DNA from 2 places in the Kitasatospora sp. NPDC093679 genome. Region 1 is predicted to be linked to the other one. Evidence: riboswitches for the same ligand, from Rfam matches in the RefSeq annotation. Region 1 holds a riboswitch; the other holds the start of a gene.
The links. Region 1 has a riboswitch for glycine ahead of gcvT (glycine cleavage system aminomethyltransferase GcvT). Riboswitches for the same ligand answer to the same signal wherever they lie in the genome.

Region 1 (7,678 bases):
CACGAGGGAAGCTGCGGCAAGTGTCCTGTTGCGCTTCATGGGTACGGAGTCCTCCTGGTGATGTGCGGGCACGAACGGTCCGCCGGGGGTGGGCAGGCTGAGAGGGACCTGCCTGGTATGTGGGGGGAGAGGGAGGGCTAGTTGCCCTTGGGGTCGAGCGCGTCCCGGAGGCCGTCGCCGAAGAGGTTGAACGCGAGCACCGTGACGAAGATCGCGAGACCGGGGACGACCATGTAGGTCGGGTCGGCCTGGTAGATCCGGGTCGCCTCGGAGAGCATCTGTCCCCAGGAGGGCGTCGGCGGCTTCACGCCGGCACCCAGGAAGCTGAGCGCCGCCTCGCTGAGGATGTTGGTGGGGATGATCAGCGTCGTGTAGACGAGGATCGGGGCGACCAGGTTCGGCAGCAGCTCGCGGAAGAGGATGTGGATGCTGCCGGCGCCGAGGCTGCGGGCGGCGTCCACGAACTCCCGCTCGCGCAGCGACAGCGCCTGGCCGCGGACGATGCGGCCGATGTACGGCCAGCCGAAGAAGCCGATGACCAGGACCAGGATGCCCATGCGCAGGGCGGTGCCGCCGAGGCCGAGCAGCGAGTTCGGCATGACCGAGACGAGCGCGATGGAGAACAGCAGCTGCGGGAAGGCCAGCAGCACGTCCATCACCCGGCTGATCGCCGCGTCGACCCAGCCGCCGAAGTAGCCGGCCGCGGCGCCGAGCACGACGCCGATCAGGACGGACACGCCGGCCGCGAGGAAGGCCACGGTGAGCGAGATCTGGGCGCCGTAGAGGATCCGGCTGAAGACGTCGCGGCCGAACGTCGGGTCGACGCCGAGCAGGAAGTCGCCGCTCATGCCGCCGAACGCGCCCCTGGGGAGGCCGAGGTCCGGGTTGATCTGGTCCGGGTGGGGCTCGTCGACCGGGTGGCCGAACAGCGCCGTCAGCACCGGCGCGAAGATCGCGGCGAGGATCAGCAGGAGCACCACGGTGCCGCCCGCGAGGGCGACCTTGTCACGCTTCAGCCGGTCCCAGGCGATCCGGCCCGGAGAGCGGCCCTGGATGCGCTTGGCCGGGGCGGCAGGTGCGGCCTCGGGCCGGGCGGAGCCGGTGGTCTCGGTGGGTGTGGTCATGAGTCAGTTCGTTCCCCTCGCCGACGGTGGCCGGCCCACGGCCCGGTCCGGCGGGGCGACCCGGGCCCGATCAGGGCCCGGACCCCGGTGCGGTCCGGAGTTCGCGACAGGTGCGGTGCAGAGCGGTGCGGTGGTTCCGTACGCCGGTGCGGCGGTGCAGAGTTCGTTTTCGGGGTGCCGGAGCCTGCCGTCCGGGCACGGGGCCGGGGCGGCGGATCACGGCGTTTGCGGGGGTACTGCGGGTCCTGCGTGGTGCCGGAGTGCGCGGCATGCACATCGCGCGGTTCGGCGTCGCCAGGGCGCGATCACCTTTGTGGGGATCGGCTCGCGCACTGGCCGTGGGCAGCACTCTCTGTCATCGGGGAGAGGTTCCGCCAGAGGGGGCAACCGAAGGATGCCTAACTGTGATCTGTCGGCATGCAGCCCGTTGTGACCGCGAATACGCCTCTTCACACGGCTGAAACAAGCCTGTCAAGACGGGTACTGACGGAAGCCCGCCAACGGCGGGAAACCGCCACCACCTGGGCATGACCCGCCGCTGGCGGACGGTCGCCACAAGGGCGGGTAAAGGGGAGGGAAAGGGAAAGGATCAGCGGCCGGGGTAGCCCGGCCACGGCTGCTGGGGCCACGGCTGCGGACCCGGCGCCGATTGCGGAGAGTAACCGTAGGGCGGGTAGGGAGCCGCGCCCTGCGGGTGCCCGAACTGGGTGTCGCGGTCGAAGAACGGCCGGGCGTTCGCCCGCATCCACATCGCGACCGGGTCGAACTCGTCCGCCATCGCGACCGTCGACACCGCCAGCCCCTCCGGGGCGAGCTGCGCGGCCCGCTGCACCAGGGCGCGGGCGGCCTCCACCGACGGCGGAGAGTTGTCGTACAGGTCCAGGCCGACGGCCAGGTACGCCTCGCCCAGCGCGGGCTGCACCCACGCCTGGCGCAGCGAGCGCAGCGGACGGGTCTGCACGGCCTGCTGCTCCAGCAGCCCGTAGAACTGCGGCGCGTTCAACCGCGGCTCGGAGATCCGCAGCGGACCGGCCGGCAGCCGGTCCAGGCCGACCGCGATGCGTCTCAGGTCGGCCCAGGGGACGCCGACGCCGCCGCCCGGGGCGTGCGGGTTCAGCCACAGGCCCCAGCGGGTGCGGAAGAGCGCGGCGGCGATCTCCTGGCCGGAGATCACCTCGTGGGCGCGGGCCCAACCGCTGGCGGCGAGCTGCTCGGCCGAGGTGACGGCGGGGGCGTAGCCGTGCCCGCCGATGTCCATGTTCCCGTACTGGGCGTCCGGACTGCCGGGCGTGCCGTGCCAGAGCAGCATCCAGACCTGCCCCTGGGCGAGCGCCCGCAGCAGGTTCTCGTACGCGTCGTAGCGCTCCGGGACGACCGCGCCGAGGGCGCGCTCGATGGCGCCCGGGTCACCGCCGGGCGGTGCCACGGGTGCCTGGCCCCACGGGCCCGGCCCGCCGCCTGCCGCTGCCGCGCTCATGCGCCCGCCTCGCTCCGCTCGCTCACGTCGCCGTGCCCCGTCTTGTTCCGTCTTCCGCCGCTCGTGCCCACTGCCGGGCAGCACCCTATTGCGCGCGGCCGACAGGCGTCATGCCGCATACCCCCTCGTGATGCCCCCGGGCGGCGCCGGTGTCCCGCCGGCAGGCGCCCGGGCCGGCCGGACCGGCGGTCACGCCCGGACGTAGAAGGGCGCCACGCAGGTCAGCAGCCACTCGACGACGGGGTCGTCGGCCATGTCCAGCAGCACCAGGTGGACGCCCCACGGCGGCGGCGCGGTTCCGAGCGCGCGGCCGAGCGCCTCGTTGACCTGCACCGGATCGGCCGGCCCGGCCGGGTCGAGCTGGATCCCGACGTACAGCTGCGGGGCGTCCGCCTCCACCCGGGCGAGCGCCCGACGGGCCGTCAGCACGCCGGGCAGCCGGGACAGTTCGGAGGTGGCCGCGGCGAGGAAGGCGTACGGCTCCTGGTGCGGCTCGGGCTCGCGCAGCGCCACCGAGGCGCCCTCGGCGACCTCGCCGGCGGTGCGGTCGCCCTGCGGTCCGCGGCGCAGCTCGCCGACGCCCTCCGGCGGCACCGGGATGCCCACCGGCGCCTCCGGGTTGACGGCGATGCCGATGCCGAGCGGGAGCCCGCGGGCGAACTCCCACACCGGTGCGATCGCGAACGCCATGCCCGGGGCGTGCTGCAGGAACTGCTCCTGCGAGGAGAACACCGGCACGTAGGGGGTGCCGGCGAGTTCGATGGTCGGCAGGTCCAGCGAGGTGCCCTGCGGGTCGGCGCCGGCCGGCAGCGGGATCCACACCTGGCTGCGGGCGAGCACCTCGATCACCCGGGGCGTGGCGCCGGGGTCGCCGAGCGCGGCGGTGAGCACCTGCTCCAGTTCGTTGGACGGCCAGGTGCCGCCCTCCGGCGCCGTGCCGGGTGCGGCCCACGCCTGTGCCTCGCCCGCCGGATACCCCATGTACGGCCCCTTCGCTCGTCCCCTGCACAGAGCCTAGCGGGCCGCCCCCTCTCCCATCAGGCCCGGCGGCATGCCATGATGAGCGCGCTCGACCCTCCAAGTTCATACTGGCCGCTCGAACCCGCGCGGGAGAGTCCGGAACGCCCACAGGGGCGAGGCCGGCGCCGAAGGAGCAAGTCCTCCCCGGAATCTCTCAGGCACCCATACCGCACGGGCGAGGCACATCTGGAAAGTGGACACGGCCGCGCCGTGCGCCCACCCACGGTGCAAGCCGCCATCCTTGAGGTGGCGGTGAAGCTCTCAGGTTGTTGACGACAGACGGGGAGACTCCATCCGCCGTCCTGCCCGTTTCCGGGCGGGAGGGTCGCCCGTGTGCCCGCAGAGCAGCCAAGGAGTCCTGCCGTCATGTCCCTCCGCCTCACCGCGCTCGACGCGCTGCACCGCTCGCTCGGTGCCACCATGACCGACTTCGCCGGCTGGGACATGCCGCTGCGCTACGGCAGCGAGCGCGAGGAGCACCTCGCCGTCCGCACGAAGGCCGGTCTGTTCGACCTCTCGCACATGGGCGAGATCACCGTCTCCGGCCCGCAGGCCGGCGAGATGCTGGACCACGCGCTGGTCGGCTTCATCTCGGCGCTGGGCGTGCTGCGCGCCCGCTACACCATGATCTGCCGCGAGGACGGCGGCATCCTCGACGACCTGATCGTCTACCGCACCGCGGAGGACGAGTACATGGTGGTCGCGAACGCCTCCAACGCCCAGGTGGTGCTGGACGCGCTGACCGAGCGCGCCGAGGGCTTCGACGCCGTCGTCCGCGACGACCGCGACGCCTACGCGCTGATCGCCGTCCAGGGCCCGGAGGCGAACGGCATCCTCGCCTCGCTGACCGACGCCGACCTGCCCGGCCTGAAGTACTACGCGCTGCTGCCCGCGACCGTCGCCGGCAGGCAGGTCTGGCTCGCCCGTACGGGCTACACCGGCGAGGACGGTTTCGAGGTCTTCTGCGCCCCGGCCGACGCCGAGCACCTGTGGTCGGCGCTGACCGCGGCCGGTGCCGACAAGGGCCTGGTGCCGTGCGGCCTGTCCTGCCGCGACACGCTGCGCCTGGAGGCGGGCATGCCGCTGTACGGCCACGAGCTGTCCACCGACCTGACCCCGTTCGACGCCGGCCTCGGCCGCGTGGTGCGCTTCGACAAGACCACCAACGAGGGCGCCTTCGTCGGCCGCAAGGCCCTGGAGCAGGCGGCCGCCGAGGCCGAGTCCGCGCCGCCGCGCAAGCTGGTCGGCCTGGTCTCCGAGGGCAAGCGGGTGCCGCGCGCCGAGTACGCGGTGGTCGACGCCGACGGCAACCCCATCGGCCGGATCACCTCGGGCGCGCCCTCCCCCACCCTCGGCAAGCCGATCGCCATCGCCTACGTGGACGCGGCGCACGCCGCGCCCGGCACCGCCGTCGCGGTCGACGTGCGCGGCAAGGCCGAGCCGGTCGAGGTCGTGGCGCTGCCGTTCTACAAGCGCGCCCGCTGAGCGCCCCCGCCGCTCCCAGCACCGTCCTGAACCGTCCTGCAACCGTCCTGCCCGGGGCGGTCCGCTCAGCGGACGGCCACGCCCCTCCCTCTTGCGATCCTGGAGAATGACGCCATGAGCAACCCCACGCACCTGCAGTACACCAAGGAGCACGAGTGGCTGACCGCCGCCGTGGACGGGGTGTCGACGATCGGCATCACCGCGCACGCGGCCGACGCCCTCGGCGACATCGTCTACGTCCAGCTCCCGGAGGTCGGTGACGGCGTCACCGCCGGTGAGACCTGTGGCGAGCTCGAGTCCACCAAGTCGGTCAGCGACCTGTTCTCGCCCGTCACCGGCGAGGTCGTGGAGGTCAACCAGGCCGTCCTCGACGACAACGCCCTGGTGAACAGCTCCCCGTTCGAGGATGGCTGGCTGTTCAAGGTCCGCGTTGAGGCGACCGACGAGCTGCTCGACGCCGAGGCGTACACCGCGTTCATCGGCGGCTGACCGCCCGCCCAACGGGGCGGCCGCAGTGCGGCGGCCGCCCCGCTCCAGCCCTTCGCTCCACGGGGAGACCCCACCTCATGACGGTTCTGAACCAGTCCCTGCACGCGCTCGACCCGGAGATCGCGGCCGCGGTCGACGCCGAGCTGCACCGCCAGCAGACCACCCTCGAAATGATCGCCTCCGAGAACTTCGCCCCGGTGGCGGTCATGGAGGCCCAGGGTTCGGTCCTGACCAACAAGTACGCCGAGGGCTACCCCGGCAAGCGCTACTACGGCGGCTGCGAGCACGTCGACGTCGCCGAGCAGATCGCCATCGACCGGGTGAAGGCGCTGTTCGGGGCGGAGCACGCCAACGTCCAGCCGCACTCCGGTGCGCAGGCGAACGCCGCCGCGATGTTCGCGCTGATCCAGCCGGGCGACACCATCCTGGGCCTGAACCTGGCGCACGGCGGCCACCTGACCCACGGCATGAAGATCAACTTCTCCGGCAAGCTCTACAACGTGGCCGCGTACCACGTCGACGAGAAGACCGGTCAGGTCGACATGGCCGAGGTCGAGCGCCTCGCCAAGGAGCACCAGCCCAAGCTGATCATCGCCGGCTGGTCCGCCTACCCGCGCCAGCTGGACTTCGCCGAGTTCCGCCGCATCGCGGACGAGGTCGGCGCGCTGCTCATGGTCGACATGGCGCACTTCGCCGGCCTGGTCGCCGCGGGCCTGCACCCCTCGCCCGTGCCGTACGCGGACGTGGTCACCACCACCACCCACAAGACGCTGGGCGGTCCGCGCGGCGGCGTCATCCTCTGCAAGGAGCAGTGGGCCAAGAAGATCAACTCCGCGGTCTTCCCCGGCCAGCAGGGCGGCCCGCTGGAGCACGTGATCGCCGCCAAGGCCGTGGCCTTCAAGGTCGCCGCCTCGGAGGAGTTCAAGGACCGCCAGCGCCGCACCCTGGAGGGCGCGAAGATCCTGGCCGAGCGCCTGCTGCGCCAGGACACCGTGGACGCCGGCGTCTCGGTGCTCTCCGGCGGCACCGACGTGCACCTCGTCCTGGTCGACCTGCGCAACAGCGAGCTCAACGGCCAGGACGCCGAGGACCGCCTGCACGAGGTCGGCATCACCGTGAACCGCAACGCGGTGCCGAACGACCCCCGCCCGCCGATGGTCACCTCCGGCCTGCGCATCGGCACCCCGGCGCTGGCCACCCGCGGCTTCGGCGCGGAGGACTTCCGCGAGGTCGCCGACGTCATCGCCGAGACCCTGCTGCCCGGCTTCGACGAGGCCAAGGCCACCGCGCTCAAGGCCCGGGTGACCGCGCTCGCCGCGAAGTACCCGCTCTACCCCGAGCTGTGATCCGCACCCCGCGGTAGGACCGACCGGCGATCGGAGCGCGACGCCCCCGATCGCCGGCCGGTCTCGGCGGTTCGTCCCCCGGTGACCGGCCTCACCCCGGCCGGACACCAGGAATTCCGGGGCACCGCGCACACTGGACAGTGCGCGCGGTGCCCCCTTCCGTGTCACCCAGCAAGTCCTTCCACGAGACCAGACAAGGACGTCCCCCCGTGGCCATCAGCGTCTTCGACCTCTTCTCCATCGGCATCGGGCCGTCCAGTTCCCACACCGTGGGCCCGATGCGGGCGGCCCGGATGTTCGCCCGCCGCCTGCACTCGGAGGGGCTGCTGGAGAGCACCGCCTCCGTCCGGGCCGAGCTCTTCGGCTCGCTCGGCGCCACCGGCCACGGCCACGGCACCCCCAAGGCCGTCCTGCTGGGCCTGGAGGGCAACTCCCCGCGCACCGTCGACGTCGACCAGGCCGACCTCGACGTCGAGCGCATCCAGCGCGACAAGCGGCTGCGGCTGCTCGCCCAGGACAAGGACGTCCAGCACGAGATCGCCTTCGACCCGGCGACCCAGCTGGTGCTGCACCGCCGCCGCTCGCTGCCGTACCACGCCAACGGCATGACCCTGGCCGCGTACGACGGGGCCGGCGCGCCCGTCCTGGAGAAGACCTACTACTCGGTCGGCGGCGGCTTCGTCGTCGACGAGGACGCGATAGGCGCCGACCGGGTCAAGCCGGACGACACCGTGCTG
Region 2 (7,678 bases), on a different contig from region 1:
GAGCCGACCTTCTCGATCTCCGCGCGGATCTGGATCATCGCCTCGCAGAAGCGGTCGATCTCGTGCAGGTCCTCGGACTCGGTGGGCTCGATCATCAGCGTGCCGGCCACCGGGAACGACATGGTCGGGGCGTGGAAGCCGTAGTCGATCAGGCGCTTGGCCACGTCGTCGACCGTCACGCCGGTCTCCTTGGTGAGCGGGCGCAGGTCGATGATGCACTCGTGCGCGACGAGGCCGCCGGGGCCGGTGTAGAGCACCGGGAAGTGCGGGGCGAGCCGCTTGGCGATGTAGTTGGCGTTCAGCACGGCCACCTGGGTGGCGCGCTTGAGGCCCTCGCCGCCCATCAGGCGGACGTACGACCAGGAGATCGGCAGGATCGCCGCCGAGCCCCAGGGGGCGGCCGAGATCGGGCCCACGCCGGTGGCCGGGCCGGCCTCCGCCTGCAGCGGGTGGTTCGGCAGGTACGGCGCGAGGTGCGCGCGGACCGCGACCGGGCCGACGCCCGGGCCGCCGCCGCCGTGCGGGATGCAGAAGGTCTTGTGCAGGTTCAGGTGCGACACGTCGGCGCCGAACTTGCCCGGCTTGGCGAGGCCGACCAGCGCGTTGAGGTTGGCGCCGTCGACGTACACCTGGCCGCCGGCCTCGTGCACCATGGCGCAGATCTCGGTGATCTCGGTCTCGTACACGCCGTGGGTGGACGGGTAGGTGACCATCAGCACCGAGAGCTGGTCGCGGTGCTGCTCGATCTTGGCCTTGAGGTCCTCGACGTCGACGTCGCCGTCGACCAGGGTCTTGACCACGACGACGCGCATGCCGGCCATCACCGCGGAGGCGGCGTTGGTGCCGTGCGCGGAGGACGGGATGAGGCAGACGTCGCGCTGGGTGTCGCCGTTGGCCAGGTGGTAGGCGCGGACGGCCAGCAGGCCGGCCAGCTCGCCCTGGGAACCGGCGTTCGGCTGGATGGAGACGGCGTCGTAGCCGGTGACCTCGACGAGCTGCTGCTCCAGGCCGTGGATCAGGCTGAGGAAGCCCTGCACCTGGTCGGCCGGGGCGAACGGGTGCAGCTGGCCGAACTCGGGCCAGGTGACCGGCTCCATCTCGGTGGTGGCGTTGAGCTTCATGGTGCACGAGCCCAGCGGGATCATGCCGCGGTCCAGCGCGTAGTCGCGGTCCGACAGACGGCGCAGGTAGCGCAGCATGGCGGTCTCGGAGCGGTGGCTGTGGAAGACCGGGTGGGTGAGGTACTCGTCGTCGCGCAGCAGGGCGGCCGGCAGCGCGTCGGCGGTCTCGTCGAGCTCGCCGCCGGCGATGCCGAACGCGGCCCACAGCGCGGTGACGTGCTCGCGGGTGGTGGTCTCGTCGCAGGAGATCGAGACGGTGTCGGCGTCCACCTTGTGGATGTTGATGTTCGCCTCGAGGGCGGCGGCGACGACCTCGTCGGCGCGCTGCGGGACGCGGGCGGTGACGGTGTCGAAGAAGGCGCCGTGCACCAGCTCGACGCCGCCGGCGCGCAGGCCCGCGGCGAGTGCGGCGGCGTAGCGGTGGGTGCGGCGGGCGATGTCCGCGAGGCCGTCGGGGCCGTGGTACACGGCGTACATCGAGGCCATCACGGCGAGCAGCACCTGGGCGGTGCAGATGTTGCTGGTGGCCTTCTCGCGGCGGATGTGCTGCTCGCGGGTCTGCAGGGCCAGGCGGTAGGCGCGGTTGCCGTCGGAGTCGACGGAGACGCCGACCAGGCGGCCGGGCAGATTGCGGGCGAACTCGGCGCGGACGGCGAGGTAGCCGGCGTGCGGGCCGCCGAAGCCCATCGGCACGCCGAAGCGCTGCGAGGTGCCGCAGGCGATGTCGGCGCCCATCGAGCCCGGGGACTTGAGCAGGGTGAGGGCGAGCAGGTCGGCGGCGACGGCGACGACCGCGCCGAGGCCGTGGGCCTGCTCGATGACCGGGGTGAGGTCGCGTACGGCGCCGGCGGCACCCGGGTACTGGAGCAGCACGCCGAAGACGCCGCGCTCGGCGATCTCGGCCGGGATGCCCTCGGACAGGTCGGCGACGACCACCTCGACGCCGGTCGGCTCGGCGCGGGTCTCGATGACGGCGACGGTCTGCGGCAGGGTGTCGGCGTCGATCAGGAAGACGCCGCCCTTGACCTTGGTGACGCGGCGGGCCAGCGCCATCGCCTCGGCGGCGGCGGTGCCCTCGTCGAGCAGCGAGGAGCCGGAGGTGGCGAGGCCGGTGAGGTCGGAGACCAGGGTCTGGAAGTTCAGCAGCGCCTCGAGGCGGCCCTGCGAGATCTCCGGCTGGTACGGGGTGTAGGCGGTGTACCAGGCCGGGTTCTCGAGCACGTTGCGCAGGATCACCGGCGGGGTGAAGGTGCCGTAGTAGCCGAGGCCGATCATGGAGGTGGCGACCCGGTTGCGGTCGGCCAGCTCGCGAAGCTCGGCGAGGACCTGGGCCTCGCTGCGGCCGGCGGGCAGGTCCAGCGCGGTCAGGCTGCGGATGGCCTCGGGAACGGCCGCGTCGGCCAGCTCGTCCAGCGACGCGAAGCCCACCTGGGCGAGCATCTTCTCCTGGGCGGCGGCGTCGGGGCCGATGTGGCGGGTCTCGAAGGGGCTGGCCTGCTCGAGCTCGGTGAGGTTCGGCTGGGCGTTCATGGGGGTCGAGGCCTCCTGGTCACGGACCGGCGGGGGTACGCACGCCGGTCGGCCGCCGTGGGGAGCCGGAGACGTACGAACCCGTCAGGCCTCCCCCTCTGTCATCGGTACCTGAGAGCTTCGCCGTTTCGACGCCCGAGGGCATCTCGTCGGCTTGCACCGTCGGTGAGGGTGGTGCCGACGGCTCCTGTGCCGGCGGTCCTGCCCTGCTTTCCAGAGTGACCTGGCCCATGCGGTACGGGTGCCTGAGAGATTCCGGGGAGGAGTTGCTCCTTCGGCGCCCCTTCCCCAGCTCAGCGGGGTCGGGGACTCTCCCGCGCGGGCTCGGCGGTCGCCGCCCAGGGTACCAGCGGGACCACCGGGAATGGCGGGTGCTGTGACCGGCGTCCCACCGCCGGTGGCCGGTCCGCCGGCCCCGCCTGCGGGCCCGCGGGCCGTGCCCGTCCCCCGGACGGCCGATCACCGGCCCGGACGGCCGCTCCCGGCTCGCCGGTGACCGGTCCATGGCGTTCTGTGTAGATGGCGTCTGGCCAGCTCCTCCAGCCGTCCCGACGTCCGCGGAGACACAGGAGCAGTAGGCACTGGAGGACAGCGTGCAGACCGATATCGATCCGCGAGACCTGATCGGGCACAAGGCGGTCGACCGGAACGGTGAGAAGATCGGCACGGTCGACGAGGTGTATCTCGACGACGCGACCGGTGAGCCCGAGTGGGCCGCCGTCCGCACCGGGATCTTCGGCCGGGACGCCTTCGTCCCGCTGACCACCAGCGAGTTCTCGGGCGAGGAGCTCAAGGTCCCGTACGACAAGTCGCTGGTGAAGGACTCCCCGGACTTCGGTGTGGGCCAGCACCTGTCACCCGCCCAGGAGTTGCAGCTCTACCGCTACTACGGGCTGGACACCTCCAACGGTCGGCCGGGCCCGGAGGCGGGTCCGGCGCCCGCCGAGCGCCCCGGTGACACCGAGTTCGGCGCGGTCGCGCACGCGGCACCCGAGCAGTCCGCGGCGAACGGCCGCCCGGCGGCGAACGGCCACGGCCGGACGGACCACGCCGACGGGCAGCACGGCGGCACGCGCCACGACGGGCCCCGGCAGGAGGAGACCCGGCCGGACGGCTCCGGACCGGCCGGCTCCCGGCAGGACAGCTCGGAGAACACCATGCAGCTCCCGGTGGTGCCGGCCGGCGGCACCGTCCGCCCAGCGGCCGCGCCGACCGCCGCGCACCGGCCGGAGCGGCCGGAGCGGCAGCAGGGCGGCGAGGCCTCGGCGCACGGGCCGGTCGAGATCGTCTGCCGCGAGGAGCGGCTGGACATCAGCACCGAGTGGCACGTGCTGGGCACCGTCCGGCTGCGCAAGTACGTCACCTCGGAGGCCGTGGAGCGCCGGGTACCGGTGGTGCGGGAGCGGGTGCGGGTGGAGCGGGTGCCGGTGAGCGACGCCGAGCGGGCCGCGCTGAGCGACCAGGAGATCGCCGAGGCGGTCGAGGAGGTGACCCTGCGCGAGGAGCAGCCGGTGGTGCGCAAGTACCTGGCCCCGGTCGAGCGGGTGCGCCTGGTGGTGGAGCGCTACACCGAGGAGGAGCTCGTCCGCGAGGAGCTGCGGCGCGAGCAGGTCGAGGTGCACGACGGGACGGCGCGCCAGCCGTACGGCCCCCGGCCGGCCGACCGCGCGGCGGCCACGACCGCCTCCACCGCGGCGACCGCCGCGGCTGCCGCGGCCGGGCCCGCTCCGGCCGGTGGGCAGCCGGCGCCGGCGCCGGCACCCGCCGCGTCGGGCCAGGCGCCCGTCCAGGTCGCGGCGCGGACGGCCGCGGCGCAGCCGACCCGGCCGGAGCCGCTACGCCCCGTCTGATCCTCCGACGGCAGGACGTCCCCCGGGGTCCCGGTCCGCTGCGGCGGGCCGGGACCTGCGCTTTGCCAAAGCTTCACCGATCGATATTTGACAGACTGAAGTATCGGCCTGCATCGTTACTTCAGTTCATTCACTATCGCTCGCCTGAAGCAGTGACCGGCTTCCGGCGACCCAACGGGAGGAAACCCACCGTGAGTGAGGCCCCACAGCCCGCCGCCACGGACGAGAAGCCGAGCAGTGCGCGGGTGCTCCCCGCGCTCGTGCTGGCCATGCTGGCGTTCAGCGTGGTGCAGACCGCGGTCGTGCCGATCCTGCCGTCGCTCGCCAAGGAGCTCGACGTCTCCGGCTCCAGCATCACCTGGCTGATGACCGCCAACCTGCTCTCCGCGGCCGTGCTCACGCCGCTGCTCGGCCGGTTCGGCGACCTCCGCGGCCGCAAGCCGATGCTGCTGGTCTCGCTCGCCGGCCTGGTCGCGGGCTCCGCCCTCGCGGTCGGCACCCACTCCTTCACCTGGCTGGTCGTCGCCCGCGTGCTCCAGGGCGCCGGCGGTGGCGTGCTCCCGCTCGCCATCAGCATCGTCCGCGACGAGCTGCCCAAGGCCAAGGTCACCGGCGGCGTCGCCGCCATCAGCGCCTCCATGGGCGTCGGCAGCGGCCTCGGCCTGGTCGCCACCGGCCTGCTGCTGGAGCACTGGAGCTACAAGTCGATCTTCTGGATGGGCCTGGCCTTCGGCATCATCGCCGTCGCGCTGGTCGCGATCCGCGTCCCCAAGGATCCGGTCGTCGACAAGGAGGGCGGCGCCGACCCGCTCGGCGCGCTCACCCTGGCCGGCTGGCTCTCCGCCCTGCTGATCGCCGTCAGCCAGGGCAACCACTGGGGCTGGACCTCCAACCGCACCCTCGGCCTGTTCGCCGTCGCCGCCGTGGTCGCCCTCGTCTGGATCCTCATCGAGGTCAAGGTCAGCCACCCGCTGGTCGACATGAAGATGATGTCCCGCCCGGCCGTCGCCTTCACCAACATCTCCGGCCTGCTCATGGGCTTCGGGATGTACGGCTCCTTCATGGTCATCAGCAACTTCGCGCAGACCCCGGAGAAGCTCGCCCACTACGGCTTCACCGCCACCGTGCTGCACGCCGGCATCATGCTGCTGCCGTCCGCGCTCGGCTCGATGGTCGCCGCCCCGCTCGGCGCCCTGATGATCGCCCGCCGCGGCCCCCGCCTGCCGCTCGTCGCCGGCGGCCTGCTCGGCGCCGTCGCGATGGCCTACCTCGCCGTCCGGCACAGCCACGAGATCGACATCTACCTCGCCTCCGCCGTCTTCGGCCTCGGCGTCGGCCTCGCCTACGCCGCCATGCCCGCCTACATCAACGGCGCCGTGCCCGCCGAGCAGAGCGGCATCGCCAACGGCATGAACGCGGTGCTGCGCACCGTCGGCGGCGCCGTCGGCACCGCCGTCATGGCGGCCATCCTCACCGGCGACACCATGAAGCTGCCGATCCCGATCGCCCTGCCGACCCTGACCGCCTACGAGCACGCCTACTGGACGGCCGCCGTGATGTGCGTGGTCGCCGGGCTGGTGCCGTTCGCCATCCGCCGGATCAAGGCCGCCGACCTCCCGGCCGCCACCCCGGCCGAGGCCGCCCCCTCCAGCCCCGAGCTGGCCAAGACCGACGCCTGACGAGGCGTCTCCCTCGCGCCAGGGGACGAGGCGCGAGGGGGGCCGGGCCCCGTGGACGGTTGTGGGCATGCGACCGCGGACACGGCCCGGCCCCGCCGAGCGGCCCCGCACTGGGACGGTGCGGGGCCGCTCGCCGTTTCCACCGGCGTCCCGGGCGGCTTGAGAGCCGGGAGCTCAGGCCCGGCGCAGCGGCAGCGGGTCGGAGGGCTCCAGGTCCGGATCGTCGACGGCGAAGGTCCGCACCCGGCCCGGCGGGTCGTACGGCGTCTCGAAGCGCACGGTGACCCGGCCGACACCACTGCCCTGCACCCAGCCGGGACCGTGCTCGGCGTGGTGGACGTCCTGCCCGGGCAGCCAGCGGCGCAGCGCCGGCGGCACGGCCGGAGCCGTGTCGGCGGCGTCCGCTCCCCCGGCCTCCGCCGACGCCACCCCTGCTTCTGCCCCTGCCGCCGCTGCTGCCTCCACCTCCACCTCCGCGGCGTGCGCGGCCTGGGCGAAGAGGTCCTCCTGCGTGTAGTCGGCGAGCTGGGAGACGCCCACGCCGAGCAGCCGCACCCCGCCGGTGGTGTCGACCTGCAGGGCCAGCCGTCGGGCCGTCTCCGCGATCACGCCCTCGTCGTCGGTGGGGGCGCGGAGCGTCTCGGAACGGGTCAGGGTGGAGAAGTCGAAGCGGCGCACCTTCAGCACCACCGTGCGGCCGGAGCGGCCCGCCGCCCGCAGCCGCTTGACGCAGCGGGCGGTGAGCTGGTCGATCTCGTACAGGATGCGGTCACGGTCGGCGAGGTCGACCTCGAAGGTGTCCTCGACCGACACCGATTTGGCGTCGCGGTCGGGCACCACGGCCCGCTCGTCGTGGCCGACGGCCATCAGGTGGATACCGGTGCCGTGCGCCCGCCCGAGCAGGTGGACGAGCTCGGCCTCACCGGCGTCCGCGAGGTCGGCCACGGTGGTCAGGCCCGCGCGGCGCAGCGTCTGCTCGGTGGCCGGGCCGATCCCGGGCAGCGCCCGGACGGGCATCGGGCTGAGCACGGCCCGCTCCGAACCGATCTCCACCAGCACCAGGCCGTCCGGTTTGGCCCGCTCGGAGGCGATCTTCGCCATCAGCTTGGAGCCGGCGGCGCCGACGGAGGCGGTGAGGCCGGTTCGTTCGAGGATGTCGGCGCGCAGGTCCTCGGCGACCGCGAGCACCAGCTGCGCGCCGGTCTCCGGGTCGGCCTCGGCGAGGGCGGGGCCGTACGGGCCGGCCTCCAGGTCGACGAAGGCCTCGTCGAGGCTCAGCGGCTCGACCAGCGGGGAGCGTTCGCGCAGCAGGGCCATGACGATGTCGCTGTTCTGGCGGTAGGCGGCGAAGCGGCCGGACAGGAAGGCGGCGTTCGGGCAGAGCCGGCGCGCCTGGGCCATCGGCATGGCCGAGTGGACGCCGAACCTGCGGGCCTCGTAGGAGGCGGTGGCGACGACGCCGCGGCCGCCGAGGCCGCCGACCACCACGGGTTTGCCG

Region 2: another riboswitch for glycine. It lies ahead of gcvP (aminomethyl-transferring glycine dehydrogenase); the one in region 1 lies ahead of gcvT (glycine cleavage system aminomethyltransferase GcvT).

What each region holds. Positions count from the first base shown of each region.
Region 1 covers NZ_JBFBDW010000020.1:54,306-61,983, forward strand. Annotated here, with positions in the region: gene AB0O09_RS18590 (ABC transporter substrate-binding protein) at 1-39, opposite strand, end outside; gene AB0O09_RS18595 (ABC transporter permease) at 138-1,124, opposite strand; gene AB0O09_RS18600 (enhanced serine sensitivity protein SseB C-terminal domain-containing protein) at 1,714-2,601, opposite strand; gene AB0O09_RS18605 (enhanced serine sensitivity protein SseB) at 2,791-3,582, opposite strand; glycine riboswitch at 3,699-3,801, shown strand; gene gcvT (glycine cleavage system aminomethyltransferase GcvT) at 3,988-5,106, shown strand; gene gcvH (glycine cleavage system protein GcvH) at 5,221-5,595, shown strand; gene glyA (serine hydroxymethyltransferase) at 5,673-6,941, shown strand; gene AB0O09_RS18625 (L-serine ammonia-lyase) at 7,151-7,678, shown strand, end outside.
Region 2 covers NZ_JBFBDW010000049.1:43,215-50,892, forward strand. Annotated here, with positions in the region: gene gcvP (aminomethyl-transferring glycine dehydrogenase) at 1-2,651, opposite strand, end outside; glycine riboswitch at 2,875-2,978, opposite strand; gene AB0O09_RS30210 (DUF2382 domain-containing protein) at 3,245-4,501, shown strand; gene AB0O09_RS30215 (MFS transporter) at 4,693-6,180, shown strand; gene AB0O09_RS30220 (DNA polymerase IV) at 6,355-7,678, opposite strand, start outside.